DNA from 3 places in the Actinoplanes sp. URMC 104 genome. Region 2 is predicted to be linked to each of the others. Evidence: predicted binding sites of a transcription regulator. Region 2 holds the regulator's gene; each other region holds the start of a gene.
The links. Region 2 encodes HrcA, which represses chaperone genes, less so after heat shock. Its sites were predicted from a motif close to GGTTNGCACNCTCNNNNNGAGNGTGCNAACC; they were not measured.

Region 1: a site for HrcA is predicted at 2,530-2,560, ahead of groL (chaperonin GroEL). Genes of this name have one in related genera too.
Region 3: a site for HrcA is predicted at 2,306-2,336, ahead of groES (co-chaperone GroES). Genes of this name have one in related genera too.

The regions. Positions count from the first base shown of each region.
Region 1 covers NZ_JBPQTO010000002.1:1,997,783-2,002,076, forward strand. Annotated here, with positions in the region: gene ACSNN8_RS10405 (Ig-like domain-containing protein) at 1-655, shown strand, start outside; gene groL (chaperonin GroEL) at 716-2,338, opposite strand; gene ACSNN8_RS10415 (hypothetical protein) at 2,628-3,545, opposite strand; gene ACSNN8_RS10420 (GNAT family N-acetyltransferase) at 3,644-4,153, shown strand; gene ACSNN8_RS10425 (hypothetical protein) at 4,153-4,294, shown strand, end outside.
Region 2 covers NZ_JBPQTO010000011.1:2,731,165-2,735,458, forward strand. Annotated here, with positions in the region: gene dnaJ (molecular chaperone DnaJ) at 1-1,143, opposite strand; gene hrcA (heat-inducible transcriptional repressor HrcA) at 1,161-2,183, opposite strand; gene ACSNN8_RS38580 (DUF4870 domain-containing protein) at 2,333-2,926, shown strand; gene hemW (radical SAM family heme chaperone HemW) at 2,929-4,131, opposite strand; gene ACSNN8_RS38590 (enoyl-CoA hydratase-related protein) at 4,168-4,294, shown strand, end outside.
Region 3 covers NZ_JBPQTO010000004.1:709,739-714,032, forward strand. Annotated here, with positions in the region: gene ACSNN8_RS17195 (DUF1707 SHOCT-like domain-containing protein) at 1-21, opposite strand, end outside; gene groL (chaperonin GroEL) at 142-1,791, opposite strand; gene groES (co-chaperone GroES) at 1,864-2,178, opposite strand; gene ACSNN8_RS17210 (class I SAM-dependent methyltransferase) at 2,407-3,693, shown strand; gene ybaK (Cys-tRNA(Pro) deacylase) at 3,715-4,200, shown strand.

The DNA of each region.
Region 1 (4,294 bases), on a different contig from region 2:
GACGGTCCGCGCGATCGGCACGCCGAAGCACGGCACGGCCAAGCTCAACGCCGACGGCACGGTCACGTACGTGGCGGCGATGGGCTTCAGCGGCACGGACAGCTTCACGTACTCCGCCGCCGACGCGGACGGCAACGTCGCCGAGGGCACGATCACGATCAAGGTGGCCGGCACGAACACCAAGCCGGTCGCCAAGAACGACGCCGTCTCGGTGGACGCCGGCGGCTCGGTGGTCATCGCGCCGCTGGGGAACGACACGGACGCCAACACCGACGCACTCGGGGTCGTGACGATCGGCAAGCCGCGGCACGGCACGGCGGTGCTCAACAAGGACGGCACGGTCACGTACGCGCCGTTCCAGCACTACGCCGGCGGCCTGGACTCGTTCGTCTACACGATCAGCGACGGCCACGGTGGCACCGCCACCGCGATCGTCGCCGTCACCGTCAACGCCGCCGCGGCCGGGGACAACGACGGCACCGGCATCATCAAGCTGCCGAAGACCGGTATGGACCTCATCGCCGTGGTGGTCGCGGGTGGCATCGCCGTCCTGGTCGGCGGGTTCCTGCTGATGGCGGGCGGTGACCGGCTCGGGCTGGCCGTGCCGACGCCGGCGGGCGCCGGCCGGCACCGGCCCGGACGCCACCGGGGCTAGGCAGCGGAAAAGGGCGGGTCGCCGAGGCGACCCGCCCTTCTCGTGTTGCTACGACTGGACTCAGAAGTCCATGTCACCGCCGCCCGGGGCGCCGGCCGGGGCCGGGGTCTTCTCGGGCTTGTCGGCCACGACGGCCTCGGTGGTGAGGAACAGCGCGGCGATCGACGCGGCGTTCTGCAGCGCCGAGCGGGTGACCTTGGCCGGGTCGATGATGCCCGCGGCCAGCAGGTCGACGTACTCGCCGGTCGCGGCGTTGAGGCCGTGACCCGCGTCGAGGTTGCGCACCTTCTCGACCACGACGCCGCCCTCGAGGCCGGCGTTCACGGCGATCTGACGCAGCGGGGCGTCGAGCGCGACCTTGACGATGTTGGCGCCGGTGGCCTCGTCGCCCACCAGGTCCAGCTTGTCGAACGCGGTCTTGCCGGCCTGCACCAGGGCGACACCACCACCGGGCACGATGCCCTCCTCGACGGCCGCCTTCGCGTTGCGAACGGCGTCCTCGATGCGGTGCTTGCGCTCCTTGAGCTCGACCTCGGTGGCCGCGCCGACCTTGATGACCGCAACGCCGCCGGCCAGCTTGGCCAGGCGCTCCTGCAGCTTCTCGCGGTCGTAGTCGGAGTCCGACTTCTCGATCTCGGCACGGATCTGGTTGACCCGGCCCTGGATCTGCTCGGCGTTGCCGGCACCGTCGACGATGGTGGTCTCGTCCTTGGTGATGACGACCTTGCGGGCCTGGCCCAGCAGGCTCAGGTCGGCGTTCTCCAGCTTGAGGCCGACCTCCTCGCTGATGACCGCGCCACCGGTGAGGATGGCGATGTCCTCGAGCATGGCCTTGCGACGGTCACCGAAGCCGGGGGCCTTGACGGCGACCGACTTGAAGGTGCCGCGGACCTTGTTGACGACCAGGGTGGCCAGGGCCTCGCCCTCGACGTCCTCGGCGATGATGACCAGCGGCTTGCCGCCCTGCATGACCTTCTCCAGCACGGGGAGGAGGTCCTTGACCGCGGAGATCTTGCTGTTTGCGATCAGGATGTAGGGGTCGTCGAAGACGGCCTCCATGCGCTCGGCGTCGGTCATGAAGTACGCCGACACGAAGCCCTTGTCGAAGCGCATGCCCTCGGTGAGCTCGAGCTCGAGGCCGAAGGTGTTGCTCTCCTCGACGGTGATGACGCCTTCCTTGCCGACCTTGTCCATGGCCTCGGCGATGATCTCGCCGACCGTGGAGTCACCGGCGGAGATGGAGGCGGTCGAAGCGATCTGCTCCTTGGTCTCCACGTCCTTGGAGAGCTGCTGAAGGCCCTCGGAGACGCTCGCCACGGCGGCCTCGATGCCCCGCTTGAGGGCCATCGGGTTCGCGCCCGCGGCGACGTTGCGCAGGCCCTCACGGACCAGCGCCTGGGCGAGGACGGTCGCCGTCGTCGTGCCGTCACCGGCGACGTCGTCGGTCTTCTTCGCGACCTCCTTGACCAGCTCGGCGCCGATCTTCTCGTAGGAGTCCTCGAGCTCGATCTCCTTGGCGATCGACACACCATCGTTGGTGATGGTGGGCGCGCCCCACTTCTTCTCGAGCACGACGTTGCGGCCCTTGGGGCCGAGCGTCACCTTGACGGCGTCGGCGAGCTGGTTCATGCCCCGCTCGAGGCCGCGACGAGCTTCCTCGTCGAATGCGATGATCTTGGCCATACGGCTGTGTCCTCCTGGACAGTCGAGGTGCGTGGCCCGTGGCCGCGCCCCTCCGCACGTTTGCGGAACTCTGCGGACGTCACCACCTGGCGATGTGACGTCCTCAGGCCGAGCCGGATAGCCCGCGACGACCGGCCCCGTGCCCCGGCGCCGATGGCGGCGCCGCGACCGGAACCCCACCGTCCCGACCTGCTTGGCACTCAGCAGTCGCGAGTGCCAATGACCTGTTTAGCACTCCCCGGGTGCGAGTGCAAGGAAACCCCGTCTTGCGCGCAGGCGACCGCGGGGCTCACTCCTCCGGGGCAGCCAGCTCGTTGCGCAAGGATGCGCTGGTCACCGGCTCTTCGAGGCGACGGGCCTGGGCGTACGTCACCAGCGCCGCGATCGCCCACAGCTGAGCGAGCACCACGCCCGCCAGCGTGGCGGCCAGCCCGCCGAGGAACTCGTCGGCGATCTGCGGCACCACCGTGACGGCGGCCGCGGCGGCGATCAGCCCGACCGGCTGCACCCGGGCCAGCAGCCGCACCGTGCGGCGCCGCGCGTGTCCGCGTTCGATCAGCACGACGCAGCCCAGGACGCCTCCGAAGGTCAGCACGGCGGTCGAGACAGCCGCGAGCACGACGGCCAGCGGGACTCGCGCGGCCGGGCCGAGCGAGTCCTCGGTGAGCAGCAGCGGCAGGCTGCCGGTCAGCACGGAGAAGGCGGCGAACCACAGCCACAGCGCGCGCAGCCGCAGCGCGACCAGCGACCAGACCAGCCGCGGCCGGAGCCGGGCCCCGGCGGCCTGCGGCACCAGGACGCCGACCGCGCCGGCCAGCGTGATCACGTGGGGCAGCGCGGTCACCGCCAGATAGGCCAGCCACATGATCGGCAGCAGCAGCAGGCCGAAGCCGCCCGCGAGCTCGGACAGGTAGGGCGCCGCGATCACCGCCTCGTCGAGCCGGCCGACGAAGAAGTGCATGGGAAGCGCGGCCAGGGCCGTCACCGGCAGCAGGAGGACGCCCCCGCGGGTCAGCACCGCACCGAACCGGCCCGCCCAGGCGGCCGCGCCCGGGCCCGGGACCAGGCGGTCGGACAGCGCCGGCGCCGACGCCAGCCGGCGCAACGGCCCGGCGAGGTCGGCGGTGCGCCCCTCGGCGTCGAACGGATCGGCGGCGTTCACCACCGGCGGCTCGACCATGAAGATGGGAGCCTCACGGTGGTCCATCGGCACACCTTGCCTCAGCACGGGCCTTCGCCGCCACCCCGTGACTATTCGTGGCAACCGGGTTGCCGCACCGGCCCGCTGGGGGTAGTCAGGACGACATGGGGAGCTGGAGCGTGCACCGGATCAGGCCGCAGGACGCCGCCCGGATGCGGGCGCTGCGGCTCGAGATGCTCGCCGACAGCCCGCTGGCGTTCCTCGAGACGCTGGCCCAGGCGGCCGCCCGCTCGCACGACTCCTACCGGCAGCGGATCGCCCAGGCCGCCGCGGGTGACGACCTCGCCATGTTCGTGGCCGACCCCGGCGACGACGGCCGGCTGATCGGGCACGCGGGCGGCACGGTCGCGCCCGAGTTCCCCGGCGAGACGGTGATCTTCGCGGTCTACGTGACGCCGGCGTACCGCGGCGGCAAGGTGGTGGCCGACCTGATCGAGGCGGTCGTCGACTGGTCGCGGGCCGCGGGCCGCCCCCGGGCGCTGCTCGAGGTGGTCGTCGGCAACGACCGGGCCGTGCGGGCGTACGAGAAACTCGGCTTCTGCGACACCGGCGAGCGGGTGCCGCACCCGGTGGTCCCGACGCTCACCGAGCTGCGCATGCGGCGGCCCGCCTGATGGCCGCCCGGCACATCGCCCGCGGCCTGCTCACCGCGCTCAACGGCACCACGGGCGCGGGTCTGCTGATCGCGCTCGCCACCCGCAGCCGCATCCGGCGCGGGCGGCACGGCGTGCTGATCGCGGAGGGTTACCGGCTGC
Region 2 (4,294 bases):
TCAGTGGCCGTTGAAGGCGTCGCGCATGCGGCTGAAGAACCCGCCCTGCTTGCTGAGCTCCGCCACGTCCTCGCCGCGGGTCTTGGCGAAGTCGCGCAGCATCCGCTCCTGCTCGGCGGTGAGCTTGGTCGGCGTCTTGACGTCGAGGTGCACGAACAGGTCGCCGCGGCCCTGACCCCGCAGGTGCGGCACGCCCTTGCCGCGGATCCGCAGCGTGCTGGCCGGCTGGGTGCCCTGCTTGACCTCGATGGCCTCCTCGCTGTCCAGCGTCTTGATGGTCAGCCGGGTGCCGAGCGCGGCCGCCGTCATCGGCAGCGTCACGCGGCAGTGCAGGTCGTCGCCCTTGCGCGAGTACACGTCGTGCGGCCGCTCGTGGATCTCGACGTAGAGGTCACCGGGCGTGCCGCCGCCGGGCCCGACCTCGCCCTGCTGGGCCAGCCGGATGCGCATCCCGTCCTCGACGCCGGCCGGGATCTTGACCGTGAGCGAGCGCCGGGTGCGCACGCGGCCGTCGCCCGCGCACGTCGGGCAGGGGTTCGGGATCACCGTGCCGTGGCCCTGGCAGGTCGCGCACGGACGCGACGACACCACCTGGCCGAGGAACGTGCGCTGCACGCTCTGCACCTCGCCGCGGCCGCCGCACGTGTCACAGGTGGCCAGGTGGGTGCCCGGGGCCGTGCCCGCGCCGGAGCACTGGGTGCACAGCACGGCGGTGTCCACGGTGATCGGCGCCTCGACGCCGAAGGCCGTCTCGACCAGGTCGAGCTCGAGCCGCAGGATCGCGTCGGCGCCCGGGCGGGTGCGCGGCCGCGGGCCACGGGTGTTGCCGCCGGCCGCGGTGCCGAAGAACGCGTCCATGATGTCCTGGAAGCCGACGAACGGGCCGCCCGCGCCGCCCGGCCCGCCGGGGCCCATGCCGCCGCCGGGCGCCAGCGGGTCGCCGCCCAGGTCGACGATCTGCCGCTTCTGGTCGTCGGACAGGACCTCGTACGCCGCGTTGATGTCCTTGAACTTCTCGTGCGCTTCCGGATCCGGGTTGACGTCCGGGTGGTATTGCCGAGCCAGTTTGCGGTAGGCGCGCTTGATCTCGTCGTCGGTGGCTTCCCGGCTCACGCCGAGAATGCCGTAGTAGTCCTTGGCCACGGGCTCCGCAATCCTCGTCAGTTCTGGGCTAGAAGGTCGCCCACGTAGCGTGCCACCGCGCGCACGGTCGCGATGGTGCCGGGGTAATCCATCCGGGTGGGGCCGAGCACGCCGAGCCCACCGACGATCGTGGTGCCCGGGCCGTAGCCGGTGCTCACCACGGACGCCGACCGCAGGTTGTCGATCTGGTTCTCGTCACCGATCCGGACGCGGGTGGTGCTCGGTTCCAGGTCGCCGATCAGCTTCAGCAGGATGACCTCCTCCTCGAGGGCCTCGAGGACCGGGCGCAACGTGCCCTGGAAGTCCAGCACGCCACCACGGGTCAGATTAGCCGTGCCCGCCAAGGCGAGGCGCTCGTCACTGCGCTCGACCAGGGTCTCGAGCAGCACCGAGGCCAGGCAGGCCATGGTGGCGCGGCTGTCCGGCGCGCAGTCGTCGACCAGACCCTGCACCAGCGGCGGCGTGTCGGCCATCTTCTGCCCGGCGAGCTTCTCGTTCACCCGGCGGCGCAGGTCGGTCACGTCGTCGGCCGGAACGGGCCCGGGCAGCTCGACCAGCCGCTGCTCGACACGGCCGGTGTCGGCGATCATCACGAGCATGAGCCGCGTGGTGGAGATCGGCACCAGTTCCAGATGGCGCACCGCCGACCGGGTCAGCGACGGATATTGCACGACGGCGACCTGGCGGGTCAGCTGGGCGAGCAGGCGAACCGTGCGGTGCACGACGTCGTCGAGGTCGACCGCGCCGATCAGGAAGCGCTCGATGGCCCGCCGCTCGGCGGGGCTGAGCGCCTTGACCTTGGAGAGCCGGTCGACGAACAGCCGGTAGCCCGCGTCGGTGGGCACCCGGCCGGCGCTCGTGTGCGGCTGCCGGATGTAGCCCTCCTCCTCCAGCACCGCCATGTCGTTGCGCACGGTGGCCGGAGAGACACCGAGCTGGTGCCGCTCGACGAGTGACTTGGAGCCCACGGGCTCCTGCGTCTCGACGTAGTCCTCGACGATTGCCCGCAGCACCTCGAGCTTGCGGTCATCCAGACTCATATGACCCCTCCCTCTTGGCACTCACGCTGATCGAGTGCCAGTCTACGTCGCCGCAGGCGGCAGCGCGATGATCGAGTGCACACCTTCGTTCCCGGCAAGATCAGCATGTCGCCGGGGGGCGCATCGAGCTGCGGCTCTACGGTGAGACCATGAGTGAACCACCTCGGCCGCCCGGTGCGGGAAATCCGGACGATCCCACCCGGCCGTTCCACCCCTATGCGGGTAACGACCCGGCCCCGGGTTCGACACCACCGCCGTACGAGCCGCCGCGGGCCTACGAGCCGCCGCGGGCCTACGAGCCGCCGCCCGCCTATGAGCCGCCGCCCGCCTATGGGCCGCCGCCCGGTTACGGGCCGCCCCCGTCGTACGGCTATCAGCAGCCCGGTCACGGCGCCGCCCCCACCGCCGACGACCGGACCTGGGCGCTGATCACGCACTTCGGCGGCGCGGCCGGGGCGTTCCTCGGCGGCGGCCTGTGCGGCTGGGTGGCGCCGCTGATCGTGCTGCTCGCCAAGGGCAACCAGTCCCCGGCCGTACGGGCCGAGGCGGTCAAGGCGCTCAACTTCCAGATCGTGTGGTCGGTCGTCGGCGTGATCGGCTGGGCCAGCGCCTGCGCGCTCATCGGCTTCGTCATCATCCCGATCGCCGCGCTGATCTCGATCGTCTTCGGCGTGGTCGCCGGCCTCAAGGCGGTCAACAACGAGCCGTACGCCTACCCGCTCACGCTCAACCTGATCAAATAACGTCACACCACGTCGCGGATCACGGCGTCGGCCAGCAGGCGGCCACGCAGGGTGAGGACCAGACGACCCCGCTCGTACGCCGCGGGGTCGAGCAGCCCGCCGGCGAGCGCCTGCTGGGCGCCGCCGGCGTCGACCCGGTCGAGCGCGATGCCCTCGCGCAGGCGCACCCGCAGCATCACGTCCTCGACGTGCCTGTCCTCCGCCGTGAGCAGCTCGCGCCCCTGGCCCGGCGAGAGCCCCTCGAGGACCCGCTTCGCGTACGCCGCGGGGTGCTTGACGTTCCACCAGCGCACGCCGCCGACGTGGCTGTGCGCGCCGGGCCCCAGCCCCCACCAGTCCGCGCCGGTCCAATAGAGCAGGTTGTGCCGGCAGCGCGCGTCGTCGCCGGTCGCCCAGTTGGACACCTCGTACCACCGGAAGCCGGCCTCGCTCAGCGCCGCCTCGGCCGCCAGGTAGCGGTCGGCCGCCACGTCGTCGGAGGGGTACGGGATCTCGCCCCGCCGCATCCGGGCCGCCATCCGCGTGCCGTCCTCGACGATCAGGGCGTACGCGCTGACGTGGTCCACCCCCGCCTCGACGACGCTGCGCAGCGAGCCCGCGAAGTCGTCCGCGGTCTCCCCCGGCGTGCCGTAGATCAGGTCGAGGTTGACGTGCTCGAAGCCGGCCTCGCGCGCCTCGATCGCCGCCTGCGGGGCGCGCCCGGCCGTGTGCCGGCGGTCGAGGATGCGCAGCACCGCGGAGGCGGCGGACTGCATGCCCAGCGAGACGCGGGTGAACCCGTGCCGGCGCAGGCGGCGCAGATAGCCGGGGTCCACCGACTCGGGGTTGGCCTCGGTGGTCACCTCGGCGCCCGGGGCCAGCCCCCAGGCGGCGTCGATGCCCTCGAGGATGCGGCCCAGGTCGTCGGCGTCGAGCAGGGTGGGGGTGCCGCCGCCGAAGAACACCGTGTCGACCTGGCGGGGCGCGATCGTGCTCTGCGCCAGCTTGAGCTCCTGGAGCACGGTGTCGGCGTACGTCTCGCGGCTCGCGCCGCCGCCGAGCTCGCTCGAGGTGTACGTGTTGAAGTCGCAGTAGCCGCAGCGGCTCGCGCAGAACGGCACGTGGACGTACACCGCGAAGCCGTCCCTGCCGACATGCGCCGTCGCCTCGGCGGGGAGGGAGCCGTCGAGCGGTACGGGTTCGCCATCGGGAAGTGCGCCGGCCATCCCTCAAGTGTGCACGGCTGCCGTTAGTGTTCCGCCATGGCTCTGGTCCGTACCGTCACCGGCGCCGGGGTGACCACCATGACCCTGGACTCCCCCGCGAACCGCAACGCCCTGTCCACCCCGCTGATGCGTGAGCTGCTCGACGCGCTCGCCGAGGCGCTGA
Region 3 (4,294 bases), on a different contig from region 2:
GTCGGATGCCCGGATGTCCACGGCGGCACTCTACCGCCGCGGCGCGACCGCCGGCGCGTGCCGGAGGTCGCGGGGTTGGGGGAAGGCGACGAAAAAGGCGCGTCCCGCAGCGGGACGCGCCTTTTCGGTGAAGCCGATGGATCAGAAGCCGGGGCCGTGCTGGTGGCCGTGGCCACCGTGGCTGTGGCCGTGACCGCCGGCAGCGGCGGGCTCCGGCTCGGCCGGCTTGTCGACCACGAGGCTCTCCGTGGTCAGCAGCAGACCGGCGATCGACACGGCGTTGGAGACCGCGTTGCGGGTCACCTTGACCGGGTCGATGATGCCGGCGGCCGCCAGGTCGACGTACTCGTCGGTGGCCGCGTTGAGGCCGTGGCCCCAGCCCAGCTCGGCGACCTTGCCCACCACGACGTAGCCGTCGTGGCCGGCGTTCTGCGCGATCCAGCGCAGCGGCTCCACCAGCGCCTTGCGGACGATGGAGACGCCGATCGCCTCCTCGCCGGTGAGGCCGAGACCGCCGTCGAGCTCCGTGGCCACCTGGGCGAGGGCGGCGCCGCCGCCGGGGACGGTGCCCTCCTCGACCGCGGCCTTGGTCGCCGCGATGGCGTCCTCGATGCGGTGCTTGCGCTCCTTCATCTCGACCTCGGTCGCGGCGCCGACCTTGATCACCGCGATGCCGCCGGAGAGCTTCGCCAGCCGCTCCTGCAGCTTCTCGCGGTCCCAGTCGGAGTCGGAGGCCTCGATCTCCTTGCGGATCTGGGAGACCCGGTCGGTGACGTCGGCGGACTTGCCGCCACCGTCGACGATCGTGGTGTTCTCCTTGTCGACCACGACGCGCCGGGCGGTGCCCAGCATGTCGAGGGTGACCTGGTCGAGCTTGTAGCCGAGCTCGGGGGCGATGAGCTCGCCGCCGGTGGCGATCGCCAGGTCCTGCAGCATCGCCTTGCGCCGGTCGCCGAAGCCGGGCGCCTTGACGGCGGCCACCTTCAGCGTCTTGCGGATCGCGTTGACCACCAGCGTGGACAGGGCCTGACCCTCGACGTCCTCCGCGATGATCAGCAGCGGCTTGCCGGACTGGAGCACCTTCTCCAGCAGCGGCAGCATCTCCTCGATGCTGGAGATCTTCTGGGTGGTGATCAGGATGTGCGCGTCCTCGAGGACGGCCTCCTGCGACTCGGCGTCGGTCACGAAGTTCGGGGAGATGAAGCCCTTGTCGAACTGCAGACCCTCGGTGACGTCGAGCTCGGTCGACAGGGTCGAGCCCTCCTCGACGGTGATGACACCGTCGCGGCCGACGCGGTCCATCGCCTCGGCGATGAGCTCGCCGATGGTGGAGTCCTGCGCCGAGATGGTGGCCACGTTCGCGATCGCCTTGTGGTCGGCGACCTCGACGGCCTTCGCCAGCAGCGCCTTGGAGACGGTCTCGGCGGCCTGGTCCATGCCGCGCTTGAGGCCGATCGGGTTGGCGCCCGCGGTCACGTTGCGCAGACCCTCACGCACCAGGGCCTGAGCGAGCACGGTCGCAGTGGTGGTCCCGTCGCCGGCGACGTCGTTGGTCTTGGTCGCCACCTCCTTGACCAGCTGCGCGCCGAGGTTCTCGTACGGGTCGGTGAGCTCGATCTCCTTGGCGATGGTGACGCCGTCGTTGGTGATCGTGGGCGCGCCGAACTTCTTGTCCAGCACGACGTTGCGGCCGCGCGGCCCGAGGGTGACCTTGACCGTGTCGGCGAGCGAGTTGACGCCGTGCTCGAGCAGGTGGCGGGCGTCGTCCGAGAAGCTGAGAATCTTCGCCATTGTTCAATAGCCCTTCACGCACCACCGCCCTGACCCGTCGCGCGGGCCAGGGCGGTAAGCACTGTCAGTAGGTCACTTCTCGATGACCGCGAGGACGTCGCGGGCGGAGAGCACCAGGTACTCCTCGCCGGCGTACTTGACCTCGGTGCCGCCGTACTTCGAGTACAGGACCGTCTCGCCGACCTTGACGTCAACCGGGATGCGGTTGCCCTTGTCGTCGATGCGGCCGGGGCCGACAGCGAGGACGGTGCCCTCCTGCGGCTTCTCCTTGGCGGTGTCGGGGATCACGATGCCCGACGCCGTGGTCGTCTCAGCCTCGTTCGCCTGGACCACGATGCGGTCCTCGAGCGGCTTGATCGCAACCTTGGTCGCGGTAGTCACGGGCATACCCTCCTGGGTATCAGGTTCCGCCGGTCAAGTGTTGGCCGGTCTTGATGCCTCATGCCACCGGGCGGGGCCGTCGTCGCGGGTGCCGGTCCGCCTGGTGCCTAACCACGCGCCCGGATGGCCGCGTGGCTGGCACCCTCATGTTGAGAGTGCTAATCGGAGATTAGGCCGGAACTAGCACTCCGTCAACCAGAGTGCCAATGATGTCGTGCGGGAGAGAATGCCTGCGTGACTGCGGACTTGAGGACCCCCGAAGGCATCGAGGCGCTGGCGGCGGCGGGCGAGGTGGCGGGCCTGGATCCGCTCGCCGCGGCCTCGGCTCTGCGGTCCCGCGGCGTCCCCGGCGACCTCGCCGCGGCGGCGCTGACGCAGGTCGATCTGAGGCGCCGCGCGGCCTCGAAGTTCGGTCCCGACGCCGCGTCGATGTTCTTCACGCGCGCCGGCCTCGAGCAGGCGACCCGGCGGGTGGTGGCCGACCGGCGGGCGGCCCGGCTCGCCGCCGCGGGCGTCCGCACGCTGGCCGACCTCGGGTGCGGTCTCGGCTCCGACGCGCTGGCGGCGGCGCGGGCGGGCATCACGGTCCACGCCGTCGACGCCGATCCCGTCACCGCCGCGACTGCCGCCGCCAACGTCGAAGCGCTCGGCCTCGCGGACCGGATCACGGTCGAGTGCGCGGACGCCACCTCCGTACGGGTGGAGGCGTTCGACGCGGTCTTCGCCGACCCCGCGCGGCGCCGGGCGGGCCGCGGCCGGGTCTTCGACCCCCGGTCGTACTCGCCGCCCTGGGACTTCATCGCCGGGCTGGCCGAGCGGGTGCCGCGCACCGTGCTCAAGCTGGCGCCCGGGATCGACCACGCGCTGCTGCCGCCCGGCGCCGAGGGGGAGTGGGTGAGCGTCGGCGGCGACCTGGTGGAGGCCGCCTTCTGGTGCGGGCCGCTGGCGGAGGCGCCACGCCGCGCGACGCTGCTGCCCGCGGAACAGCGACGCCCGCCCGCGGAAGGAAGAACGGACGGGCGTGCAGGGAGGCGAGCGGACGAGCGCGGCGAGGCCGGGGTGGACAGGCGAACGGATGGGAGCGGGGAGACCCGGGCGGACGGGGCGGGGGAGTGGCAGTTGACCGGGAGCGGCGCGCGGGTGGCGCCGGTGGGCGGCGTGGGGGCGTACCTCTGTGACCCGGATCCGGCCGTCGTGCGGTCGCACCTCGTGGCGGAGTTCGCCGAGACCGTGAACGGCCGGCTCGCCGACCCGGAGATCGCGTACGTCTACACGGACGAGCCGGCGGTCACCCCGTACGCCCGCTGTTTGGAGATCACCGACGTGCTGCCGTTCTCGCTCAAGCGGCTGCGGGCGCTGCTGCGGGAGCGCGGCGTGGGCCGTCTGGAGATCCGCAAGCGCGGCTCCGCCCTGGAACCGGACCAGCTGCGCCGCGACCTCCGACTGGCCGGCCCGGCGGCGGCGTCGCTGGTGCTCACGCGGGTGGCGGGCGCGCCGACCGTGATCCTCTGCCGCGCGTAGCGGCGGAGTAGCCTGCGCGCCATGGCGAAGAAGGCCGCCGCCGGCACGCCGGCCACCGCGCTGCTCACCGCGCAGAAGGTCGAGCACACCCTGCATCCGTACGACGTCTCGCCGGACGCGCCCAACTACGGCGCGCTGGTGGCCGAGGCGCTGGGCATCGGGCCGGAACGGGTCTTCAAGACGCTGATCGCGGACGTCGACGGGTCGCTCGTGGTGGGGGTGGTTCCGGTGACCGGCGATCTGGACCTCAAGGCGCTCGCGCACGCCGCGGGGGGCAAACGGGCAAACCTCGCCGACCGCGCCGCCGCGGAGCGCAGCAGCGGATACGTGCGTGGTGGGATCAGCCCGCTCGGGCAGCGCAAGAGGTTGCCCACGGTGATCGACGACTCCGCCCTGGGCCTCGACCGGATGTACGTCTCGGCCGGTCGGCGCGGCCTGCAGGTGGGCCTCGCGCCGGCGGATCTGGTGCGTCTCACCGGGGCGACCACGGCAGCAATCCGGACATAGAGGTCGAAACCACCGGGCTCGGCGGCGACCGTTACGACAACGTTACGCCCCGAGAGGATCTTTCTCCCGAGAACGGTCCAGATCGGGCACGGAC